3 regions of the Streptomyces sp. NPDC059906 genome follow, and region 1 is predicted to be linked to each of the others. Evidence: riboswitches for the same ligand, from Rfam matches in the RefSeq annotation. Region 1 holds a riboswitch; each other region holds the start of a gene.

Region 1 (3,263 bases):
CGAGCACCGTGCCGAGCAGCCGCTCCTGGCGCCCGCCGTGATAGCCGCGGGCGCTCATCTCGCCCACGGGCCTGCCGAGCAGCACGACCTGGCTGCTGCGCTCACCGCCGGGCTTGAGCAGCACGGGGTTCATGTGCGCGGTCGGCTCCACCCGGCAGGCCTGGGCCTGCATGGCCTGCGCCCGCCCGATCTCGGCGCCGTCCCGGGTCACGAAGGAGTTGAGCGACATGTTCTGCGCCTTGAAGGGCGCCACCTTGACGCCCTGGCGCACCAGCCAGCGGCAGATCCCGGCGGTGACGACGCTCTTGCCGGCGTCGGAGGTGGTGCCGGCGACGAGCAGGCCACCGTTCATGACGTACGTCCCTTCGCGACGCCCCGGTTCTTCAGGGAGGCGGCCCCGCTCGCGAGCAGCCGCGCGCCCGCGCACACGCCCAGCGCCAGCCAGCCCACGCGCCGGGACAGGCGTACGGCACGGTCGATGTCGCCGGAGCCGGACGCCCGTACGGCGCGTCCCGCCGCCCCGTTGAGGACGGGCCGGTGCTCGACCCGCCCGCCGTACGAGAGCGTCCCGCCGAGCCGCACGCCGAGGGCGCCCGCGAAGGAGGCCTCCACGGGCCCGGCGTTGGGGCTCGGGTGCCGTGCGGCGTCCGCGCGCCAGGCCCGTACGGCGCCCCGCGGGTCGCCACCGGCGACGGTGGCCAGTACGGCGGTGAGGCGGGCGCCCGGCCAGCCCGCGAGGTCGTCGAGGCGGGCCGAGGCCCAGCCGTAGCGGCGGTACCTGGGCGACTTGTGGCCGACCATCGCGTCCAGCGTGTTCACGGCCCGGAAGCCGAGCAGCCCCGGAACCCCGGCCACCGCGCCCCAGACCAGGGCGCCCACCACCGCGTCCGAGGTGTTCTCGGCGACGGACTCCACGACGGCCCGGGCGATCCCGTCGGCGTCCAGCGCCTGCGGGTCCCGCCCGCACAGGTGCGGCAGCCGCGCCCGCGCCGCCCCGACGTCCCCGGCGTCCAGGGCACGGCCGACGGCGGTGGCCTCGCGGGCCAGCGAGCTGCCGCCGACGACCGACCAGGTGGCCGCGGCGGTCAGCGCGACGGAGGCGGCGGGGGAGCGGCGTACGGCGTGCGCGGCGGCCGAGCCGAGGACGGCGGCGCCGCCGGCGCACACGACGGTGTGCAGGGCGCCCCAGCCCCGGTGGTCCCGCCACAGCACCTGTTCCACGGCGCCCGCGGCACGGCCGAACGCGGCGACCGGGTGTCCGCGGCGAGGATCGCCGAGGAGGAGGTCACCGAGGAGGCCGGCGGCGGCGCCGTACGCGAAGACGCGTCCGGCACGCACGGCTCAACCGGCCGTGGGAAGGGGAAGTCGAAGCGTGTCGCTGGTGAGCCCGGAACGGCAGCCGCGCATGGCGATAGGTCCTCACTCAGGGTGTCCGCGCCCTGGTTCGAAGAGCACGGCGGCGAGAGTTCCTGGCTCCCGGGGATCCTGTCCCCGGTCACAGTGGCGGGACCGCGCCGGATTCGCACCGGGCTTCCTCTTCTGCCGCCGTAGATGGCCCCGGAAGTCCACCACGGTCCGCGAACACCCGTCAACCTGGCGTTGACCTGCGACGGGGGAGTGTGCGAAGGCCCACACCCGAGTGGTGTGCGCCGGTACGCGAAGAGGCGGGGCGCGGAACGGTTCGAGTCCGTCCCGCGCCCCGCCCCGGGGGCGTGCGCCCGTGCGTGGGGCGACGCTCAGGCGACGATCAGATAGATCCCGTACGCCACCGCCGCCGTGCACGCCGCGAAGCACGCGTAGGCGCCGGTGACCGCGAGGGCCGCGGAGCCGCCCCGGGCGGCGGCCCGCTCCTGGCGGGAGAGGCCGACGATGCCGAGGGTGAACAGGCCCACCAGGGCCACCGTGACCACGAGGCTGACGCCGAAGACGGAGCCGAGGGCTGCCCAGTCGATGCTCATGGAGGTTCGCTTCCTTCGTACCCGGCAGGCGGGTTCAGACGGTGGTGGCGGCCGACGGGGCCTTGGGGTCGGGGGTGGTGGCCGGGGCGGGGACGGTGGCCGCCAGCTCCTCGGTCGCGCCCGTCGGGGGCGGCGACACGGCGGCCATCGCCGTGGTGACCACACCGGCGGGCTCGGGCTGCCCCGGCCCCTCGGTGTCCACCGGGTCGCCCTCGACGACGTTGGTGTGGTCGACGACCTCGCGGCGGGAGATCCGCCAGATCGCGAAGCTGGAGGCGATCAGGAACACCGCGACGAGGGCCGTACCCCAGTCGCCGGCGCGGCAGACCCACTCGGCGAGCGCGGCGACCAGGGCCGCGGCCGGCAGCGTCAGGCCCCAGGCGACGAACATCCGGGTGGCCGTGGACCAGCGGACCACACCGCCCTTGCGGCCGAGGCCCGCGCCCATCACCGCACCGGAGACCGAGTGCGTGGTGGACAGCGAGAAGCCGAGGTGGGAGGAGGCCAGGATGACCGTGGCGGCGCTGGTCTGGGCGGCGAAGCCCTGCTGCGGCTGGAGGTCGGTCAGGCCCTTGCCCATGGTGCGGATGATGCGCCAGCCGCCCAGGTAGGTGCCGAGCGCGATGGCCAGACCCGCGCTCAGGATGACCCACACCGGCGGGTCGGAGTCGGGGGCGAGCGAGCCGCCGGCGATCAGGGCGAGGGTGATGATGCCCATGGTCTTCTGGGCGTCGTTGGTGCCGTGGGCCAGCGAGACCAGACCGGCGGAGGCGATCTGCCCGGCCCGGTAGCCCTTCTTGGCGGCCCTGCCGTCGGCCTTGCGGCCCAGCGAGTACGTCATCCGGGACGCGAGCATCGCCGCGAGGCCGGCCACGAGCGGGGCGGCGATCGCGGGGAGGAGCACCTTGGTGACGAGGACGTCGCCGTTGACCGCGCCGATGCCGGCCGAGGCGACGGCGGCACCGATCAGGCCGCCCATCAGGGCGTGCGAGGAGCTGGACGGGAGCCCGACCAGCCAGGTCAGGAGGTTCCAGAGGATCGCGCCGACCAGGGCGGCGAAGATGACCTCGGGACGGATGCCGGTCTCGTCGACGAGACCCTTGGAGATCGTGTTGGCGACCTCCACCGAGAGGAAGGCGCCTACAAGGTTGAGGACGGCGGACATCGCCACCGCCACCTTGGGCTTGAGCGCACCGGTCGAAATGGTCGTTGCCATCGCGTTCGCGGTGTCGTGGAAACCGTTCGTGAAATCAAACGCGAGTGCGGTTACCACCACAATCGCGAGGATCAGCGAGAAGCTTTCCA
Region 2 (3,263 bases), on a different contig from region 1:
CGAAGGCGACGACCCCGGCGAGACGGATCCGCAGATTGGCGTGGCCGGGGAAGAACTGGAGCAGGGCGATGGCGGGCAGCATGCCACCGAAGATCATCGGCAGCGCGGCGGAGGCGAGACCGGCGCCCCGCGGGTCGTCCTTCGGGAAGGGCACCACGTCGTGGACGGTCGCGGAGACGTGCTGCTGACCGGCAAGCGCGGTACCGAGCCCGCTGATCGCGTTGCTGATCATCTGGCCGCCCGCCGTCGCCGTGTAGACGGTCAGGCCGTCGTCGCCGAAGGCGAGGCCGCCCACGGCGTCGCGCTCCTCGACGGCACGGACCAGGGCACGGGCGTCGTCGTACGCCGTGACCTCCCAGTCGTCGCCGGGGAGCTGCTGCTGCACGGCGGCCACCGCGGACTCCGGGCCCGTGACACCGAGCGGGGCGTGGTGGGGGCCGCCGTTGGCGGACGGCAGACCGAAGGCGCACAGCATGAGGGTGATCGCGGCGGTCAGGCCGACGACGATGGCGGCGAGTTTCGCCACGAGCCCCCGGCCACCGGGCGGTCCGGCTTCCGGGGTGTCGCCACTCGGCTGTGAGGTGGTGGAGGCGTCGAGATTGGCAGACATGGCAACCGTTCCGTAGAGGTGCTCCGCCCCGCCCTGGCAGACGGGGCGAAACAGCGGACGAAGTACGAAGGCTCGGTGACACCGACGACGTCACTATATAACTCATCAGACAATGAGTTCATCATGTGATGAGTTTTCGGACGCGGCGTTCGGAGCGGGCATGATGGGGCCATGGAGAGCGTCAGCGATACGCGTGAGGTGACTGGTGCCGGTCGGGCGACCAAGCACGCCGGGGGCAGGCGTCCCGGGGAGACCCGTACGCGGGAGGCGATCCTCGGCGCGGCACGGGTCTGCTTCGCCGAGCGCGGTTTCGACGCGACCAGCCTGCGCCGCATCGCGGAGACGGCGGAGGTGGACCAGTCGCTGGTGCACCACTTCTACGGCACGAAGGAGAACCTGTTCCTCCAGGCGCTGGAACTGCCGGGGAAGATCGAGGAGGCCATCACCGCCGCGGCGCGGGGCGGACTGGACGGGATCGGGGAACGCATGGTGCGCGCCCACCTGTCGGTGTGGGACGACGTGTCGTCACGCCCGGCACTCATGACCATGGTGCGCTCGGCCGCCATCCACCGTGCCGCGGCCGCCCAGCTCCGTGAGACCGCGACCGGCATCCTGGCGCGCGCACTCGGCGGGGTGATCACGGGCGAGGACGCGACGCTCCGGACGAGCATGGTCGCCACGCAGCTCATCGGGCTCGCCATGATGCGCTACGTGGCGCATCTCGAACCCCTCGCCTCGGCCGACACCGACACAGTGGCCCGCCACTACGGCCGCGCCCTCCAGGCGATCGTGGCGGACTGAACCGGCGTCGCCGCGCGTTCGGCCCGCCGCGGCCGGGCGCGTGACACGGGTCACGCCCGCATTGCGGACGTCCGCGTTCCTGACGCGCGAACTGCCCGTAGGCTGCCCACAGCAGCTGGTTCGCCCCGTCAGCCGGACGGGGCGTCGCAAGAGGGAACCCGGTGGGAATCCGGGACTGCCCCGCAGCGGTGAGCGGGAACGACCGCCGTCATACGCACTGGGTCCGAGGTACCGGGCCCGGGAAGCGACGGCCAGTAGGTGTCCTCGAACGGTGAGGACGTGCCCGCGAGTCCGAAGACCTGCCAACTGCCCGCGCGCGAACCGTTCGTGCGCGGACATCCCGGTGACCTCGAGGGCGGGTCGGCGTACATACCAGGCGGATGTGTCTGCCCTACTGCGCAGCGTCGGTCCCGCCCGGTGTGTCACTCCTTCGCGTTCTCGTCCCGTCGCCGGGATCTCAGGGATTCATCTCGTGAAGGAGATCTCCGTGACCACGAAGTCCGCAGCCGCGGCAGCACGGGCCACCGTGTACGGCTACCCCCGCCAGGGGCAAAACCGGGAACTGAAGCAGGCCGTCGAGGGCTACTGGAAGGGCCGCGTCACCGCCGACGCCCTGCGCGCCACGGCCGCCGAACTGCGCCGGACGAACTGGCGGCAGTTGGCCGACGCGGGCATCGACGAGGTGCCGACCGGTGACTTCTCGTACTACGACCATGTGCTCGACACCACCGTGATGGTCGGCGCGATTCCCGAGCGTCACCGCTCCGCCGTGGCGGACGACGCGCTCGGCGGCTACTTCGCCATGGCACGCGGCACCCAGGAGGTGGCACCGCTGGAGATGACCAAGTGGTTCGACACCAACTACCACTACCTCGTCCCGGAACTGAGCCCGGACACCGCGTTCACCGCCGACTCCGCCAAGCAGGTCGACGAACTGAGGGAGGCCCTCGCCCTCGGCCTCACCGCCCGGCCCGTTCTCGTCGGCCCCGTCACCTACCTTCTGCTGGCCAAGCCCGCCCCGGGCGGGCCGGCGGACTTCGACCCGCTCACCCTGCTGGACCGGTTGCTGCCCGTGTACGCCGAGGTGCTGGCCGACCTGCGGGCGGCGGGCGCGGAGTGGGTCCAGCTGGACGAGCCCGCCCTCGTCCAGGACCGCACCGCGGCCGAGCTGAACGCCGCCGAGCGCGCCTACCGTGACCTCGGCACTCTCGCCGACCGTCCGAAGCTCCTGGTCGCCTCGTACTTCGACCGGCTCGGCGATGCGCTGCCGATGCTGGCCAAGGCCCCGGTCGAAGGGCTCGCCCTGGACTTCACCGGGAGCGCCGCCAACCTCGACGCGCTGGCCGCCGTCGGCGGGCTGCCAGGAAAACGGCTGGTCGCCGGTGTCGTGAACGGCCGCAACATCTGGGTCAACGATCTCGTCCGTTCCCTGTCCACCCTCGGCACCCTGCTGGGCCTGGCCGACCGCGTCGACGTGTCCGCCTCCTGCTCCCTGCTGCACGTCCCCCTGGACACCGCCGCCGAACGGGACATCGAACCGCAGATCCTGCGCTGGCTCGCCTTCGCCAGGCAGAAGACCGCCGAGGTCGTCACCCTCGCCAGGGGCCTCGCCCAGGGCACCGACGCCATCGCCGCCGACCTGGCGGCCAACCGTGCCGACCTCGCCTCCCGCGCCAACTCCCCCATCACGCGCGATCCCGCCGTCCGCGCCCGTGCCGCCGCGGTCTCCGGGGCCGACGCGCGACGTTCCCAGCCCTACGCGGAGCGCGCCGCGGCGCAGCGCTCGCACCTCCGCCTGCCGTTGCTGCCGACGACCACGATCGGTTCCTTCCCGCAGACCGGCGAACTGCGC
Region 3 (3,263 bases), on a different contig from region 1:
CCCCCGCGCGCGGCCTCAGTCCGCCGCTGAGCAGCCGCATCAGCGTGGTCTTGCCGCTGCCGTTGCGGCCCAGCAGCGCCAGCGCGCGCCCCTCGCGCACCGCGAAGTCCAGGCCCGTCAGCACGTCCGGGCCCTCCTCGTACGCGAACGACGCGCCCCGCAGGGCGACCAGGTCCGGGGTCGGTTCGGGTGACCGCACCGGTTCGCTCACGACAGGGGTCCTTCCAGTACGAGGGTGAGGCCGGCCAGCGCCGCAAGGAGCGCGACGCTCGCCGCCGTGAACGGCACCGAGACGCGCGCCTCGGGCACCAGTACGCGCAGGGTGCCGTCGTAACCGCGCCCGGCGAGCCCCGACTGGAGCCGCGCCGCCCGGTCGAAGGCCCGCACGAACGCGGTGGCGCCGAGCCCGCCGAGCGAACGCCAGGTCGCGGCCCGGGTGGTGTGGCCGAGCCGCGCCGCCTGCGCCTGACGGATCCGGCGTACGGAGTCCAGCAGCAGGAAACTCATCCGGTACGTCACCAGCGCCACGTCCACCACCGGCGCGGGCACCCCGGCCCGCACCAGGCGCGGCAACAGGTCCGACATCGGCGTGGTGAACGCGAACAGCAGCACCCCCAGCGAGGCCGCCGAGGTGCGCAGCAGCAGCTCACCGGCGCGCGCCGCGCCGCCGTCGGCCGCCGACAGGAACCCGTCGGGACCCCCGACCTGCACCAGCAGCGGCAGCGCGCCCGTCACACAGAATCCCAGCGGCACCCGGTAGGCCCGCCACAGCCGCCGCCCCGGCACGCCCGCCGGGCCCAGCAGTACCGTCAGCGCCGCCACCAGCACCAGCGCCGCACCCGGCCAGGGCGGCAGCGAGATCGCGAGCACGGTCAGGCCGAGACCAAGCACCGCCTTGTCCACGGGATGACGGCGGCGCCAGCGGCTGCTGTGCGCCGCCGCGTCGATCGGCAGCACTCAGTCGCCCGCGGGGGCGTCCCGCAGCGCCGCCGCCGTCCGCTCCTCGCCCTGCCGCCGCCCCCGGCGCAGACCGAAGTAGTACGCCAGCACCCCCGCGCCGAGCGCGGCCTGCACCGCGAACAGCGCCGACTCGATCTCCCCGGACGGCGGTTCGTACAGCGGCGAGAACCACGGCTCGTAGTCCGGCTCGATCTCGGTGATCGCCGTCTCGGCCTCCGCGTCGGCACCGGCGAACGGCTCCTCCTTGTGGTCGCCGAGCCCCAGCACCAGCGGCAGCGCCGCGAGCGCGGCCACGGCGAGCAGCAGCAGAGCGTTGATCTTCGCGTTGCGGGTCATCGGGCCACCGCCTCCGGCTCGTCGGACGTGGTCTTCCCGGACCGGGTCAGCAGCACGCCCAGCCGGGTCAGTTCGCCCTTGCTGGACTGCACGAGCAGCCGCATCACGATCACCGTGAGCAGGCCCTCGCTCACCGCGAGCGGGATCTGGGTCACCGCGAAGATGGACCCGAACTTGCCGAGCGCGCCCAGGAATCCGCTGCTCGGGTCCGGGAAGGCCAGCGCCAGCTGCACGCTGGTGACGCAGTAGGTGGACAGGTCGGCGACGAACGCGCCGAAGAACACGGTGACCATGAGCGGCACGTCGAAGCGGCGCAGCAGTCTGTAGACCCCGTACCCGGCCCAGGGACCGACGATCGCCATCGAGAAGACGTTGGCGCCGAGCGTGGTCAGCCCGCCGTGGGCGAGCAGCAGCGCCTGGAAGAGCAGGGTGATGGTCCCCAGGACCGCCATGATCGGCGGCCGGAACAGGATGGCGCCCAGCCCGGTGCCGGTCGGGTGCGAACAACTCCCGGTGACGGACGGCAGTTTCAGGGCCGACAGCACGAACGTGAAGGCTCCGGAGGCGCCGAGGAGCAGCGTGCTCTCCGGGTGCTCCCTGACCTCACGGGTGAGTGACCGGACTCCGTGGACGACGAACGGCGCGGACGCGACACCCCAGGCGATCGCGTGCGCCGGTGGCAGAAAGCCCTCGGCTATGTGCATGGCTCAGCAGACCCTCTCCAGCACCTCGTGGATGGACGACGCGCCTTGGCCGGTCTCCTGGCTTACGGGTACCACCGCCCGTGCTCCGCCTTCCCGGATCGCAAGCGATCCAGTGGCTGCCCGTGAGGGCCGGAGCCGGACTTTCCCGATTCACAGTGGCGAGGGCCGCACCGGCATCACACCGGATTTCCCGTTCACCAAGGCGTGGCGACAGTAGTGCTCCCACGGGGGTGGGCACAAGCAGGCCTCGGGCCCGGCACCCGCCCCGCCGGACCGCCGCACACGCCTCAGGGCTGCGCAAACGCCCGGCGCCGCCGCTCCGTCAGCCGCCGCCGCTCGTCCTCGCCCAGCGTGGCGAAGATCTCCGCGCGCCTGTGGTGCAGGGCACGCAACTCCTCCTCGCCGAGCGACTCGGCCCAGCGGCGGCGCGCCTCGCTCAGGCGGGCGACTTCTTCCGGCGTCAGGGGACGTTCCATGGCGGTCATCTCCTCGATCACGTTCAGATAGGTCTCGGTCGAGCCGTCGGCCGAGGCGTCCAGCGCGTCCAGCACGCCGAGCAGCCGGATCCGCAGCTCGGCCGTCTGCCGCAGCCGCTCCTCGACGACGCCGAGCTGCCGCCGGATCAGCTCCGCCGGATCGTGGTCCGGCTCGGCGTCCAGCAGCGCGCGGATCTGCGCCAGGGGGAGCCCGAAGCTGCGCAGCGCCAGCACGCGGTGCAGGCGCCGGACGTCGTCGGCGTCGTAGCAGCGGTGGCCGCCCTCGGTGCGGGCGGACGGGGTGAGCAGACCGAGCCGGTCGTAGTAGCGCAGGGTGCGGATGCTCAGCCCGGTCTCCCGCGCGAGTTCGCCGATGCGCCGGGTGCCGTCGGTCGCGTACGTCATGGGGCTCCTCCTCGGTGTGCGACCGAGGCTAGAAGGTGACGCGGCGGCAGTTTCAAACCCCGTCCGGGACGGGACGTGAAACCGCCGCCGTCAGCGCGAGCGGCCGCGCTGGGGCCGCCGGGCCACCATGTCCCGCATGCGGGTGGTCAGCGCGGTGGCGGCGGCGGTGAGGAAGACGAAGCTGTACGTGATCTGCAGGATGGTCACGACCCGCGCGGCCTGGCCCCGCGGGGTGATGTCCCCGTACCCGACGGTGGCCAGCGTCACCACGGTGAAGTACAGCGCGTCGATCCGGGTGTGCAGCCCGCTGAACTGGCCCGGCGCCTTGGCCAGGGCGTAGTACGTCGCCGAGAAGACGTGCACCGACAGCACGATCAGCAGC

What was found. A riboswitch is a leader RNA that binds a small molecule or an ion and turns the genes downstream of it on or off. The one in region 1 is predicted to bind cobalamin.
Region 2: another riboswitch for cobalamin. It lies ahead of metE (5-methyltetrahydropteroyltriglutamate--homocysteine S-methyltransferase); the one in region 1 lies ahead of ACFV9J_RS09390 (cobalamin biosynthesis protein).
Region 3: another riboswitch for cobalamin. It lies ahead of ACFV9J_RS28900 (energy-coupling factor ABC transporter permease); the one in region 1 lies ahead of ACFV9J_RS09390 (cobalamin biosynthesis protein).

Annotation. Positions count from the first base shown of each region.
Region 1 is NZ_JBHWKU010000004.1:373,275-376,537, forward strand. It holds gene ACFV9J_RS09385 (cobyric acid synthase) at 1-352, opposite strand, end outside; gene ACFV9J_RS09390 (cobalamin biosynthesis protein) at 349-1,338, opposite strand; cobalamin riboswitch at 1,444-1,577, opposite strand; gene ACFV9J_RS09395 (hypothetical protein) at 1,737-1,958, opposite strand; gene pitH (low-affinity phosphate transporter PitH) at 1,993-3,263, opposite strand, start outside.
Region 2 is NZ_JBHWKU010000003.1:18,719-21,981, forward strand. It holds gene ACFV9J_RS05450 (hypothetical protein) at 1-610, opposite strand, end outside; gene ACFV9J_RS05455 (TetR family transcriptional regulator) at 782-1,411, shown strand; cobalamin riboswitch at 1,511-1,733, shown strand; gene metE (5-methyltetrahydropteroyltriglutamate--homocysteine S-methyltransferase) at 1,899-3,263, shown strand, end outside.
Region 3 is NZ_JBHWKU010000023.1:70,244-73,506, forward strand. It holds gene ACFV9J_RS28885 (ATP-binding cassette domain-containing protein) at 1-211, opposite strand, end outside; gene cbiQ (cobalt ECF transporter T component CbiQ) at 208-957, opposite strand; gene ACFV9J_RS28895 (energy-coupling factor ABC transporter substrate-binding protein) at 958-1,296, opposite strand; gene ACFV9J_RS28900 (energy-coupling factor ABC transporter permease) at 1,293-2,000, opposite strand; cobalamin riboswitch at 2,030-2,217, opposite strand; gene ACFV9J_RS28905 (MerR family transcriptional regulator) at 2,288-2,881, opposite strand; gene ACFV9J_RS28910 (potassium channel family protein) at 2,972-3,263, opposite strand, start outside.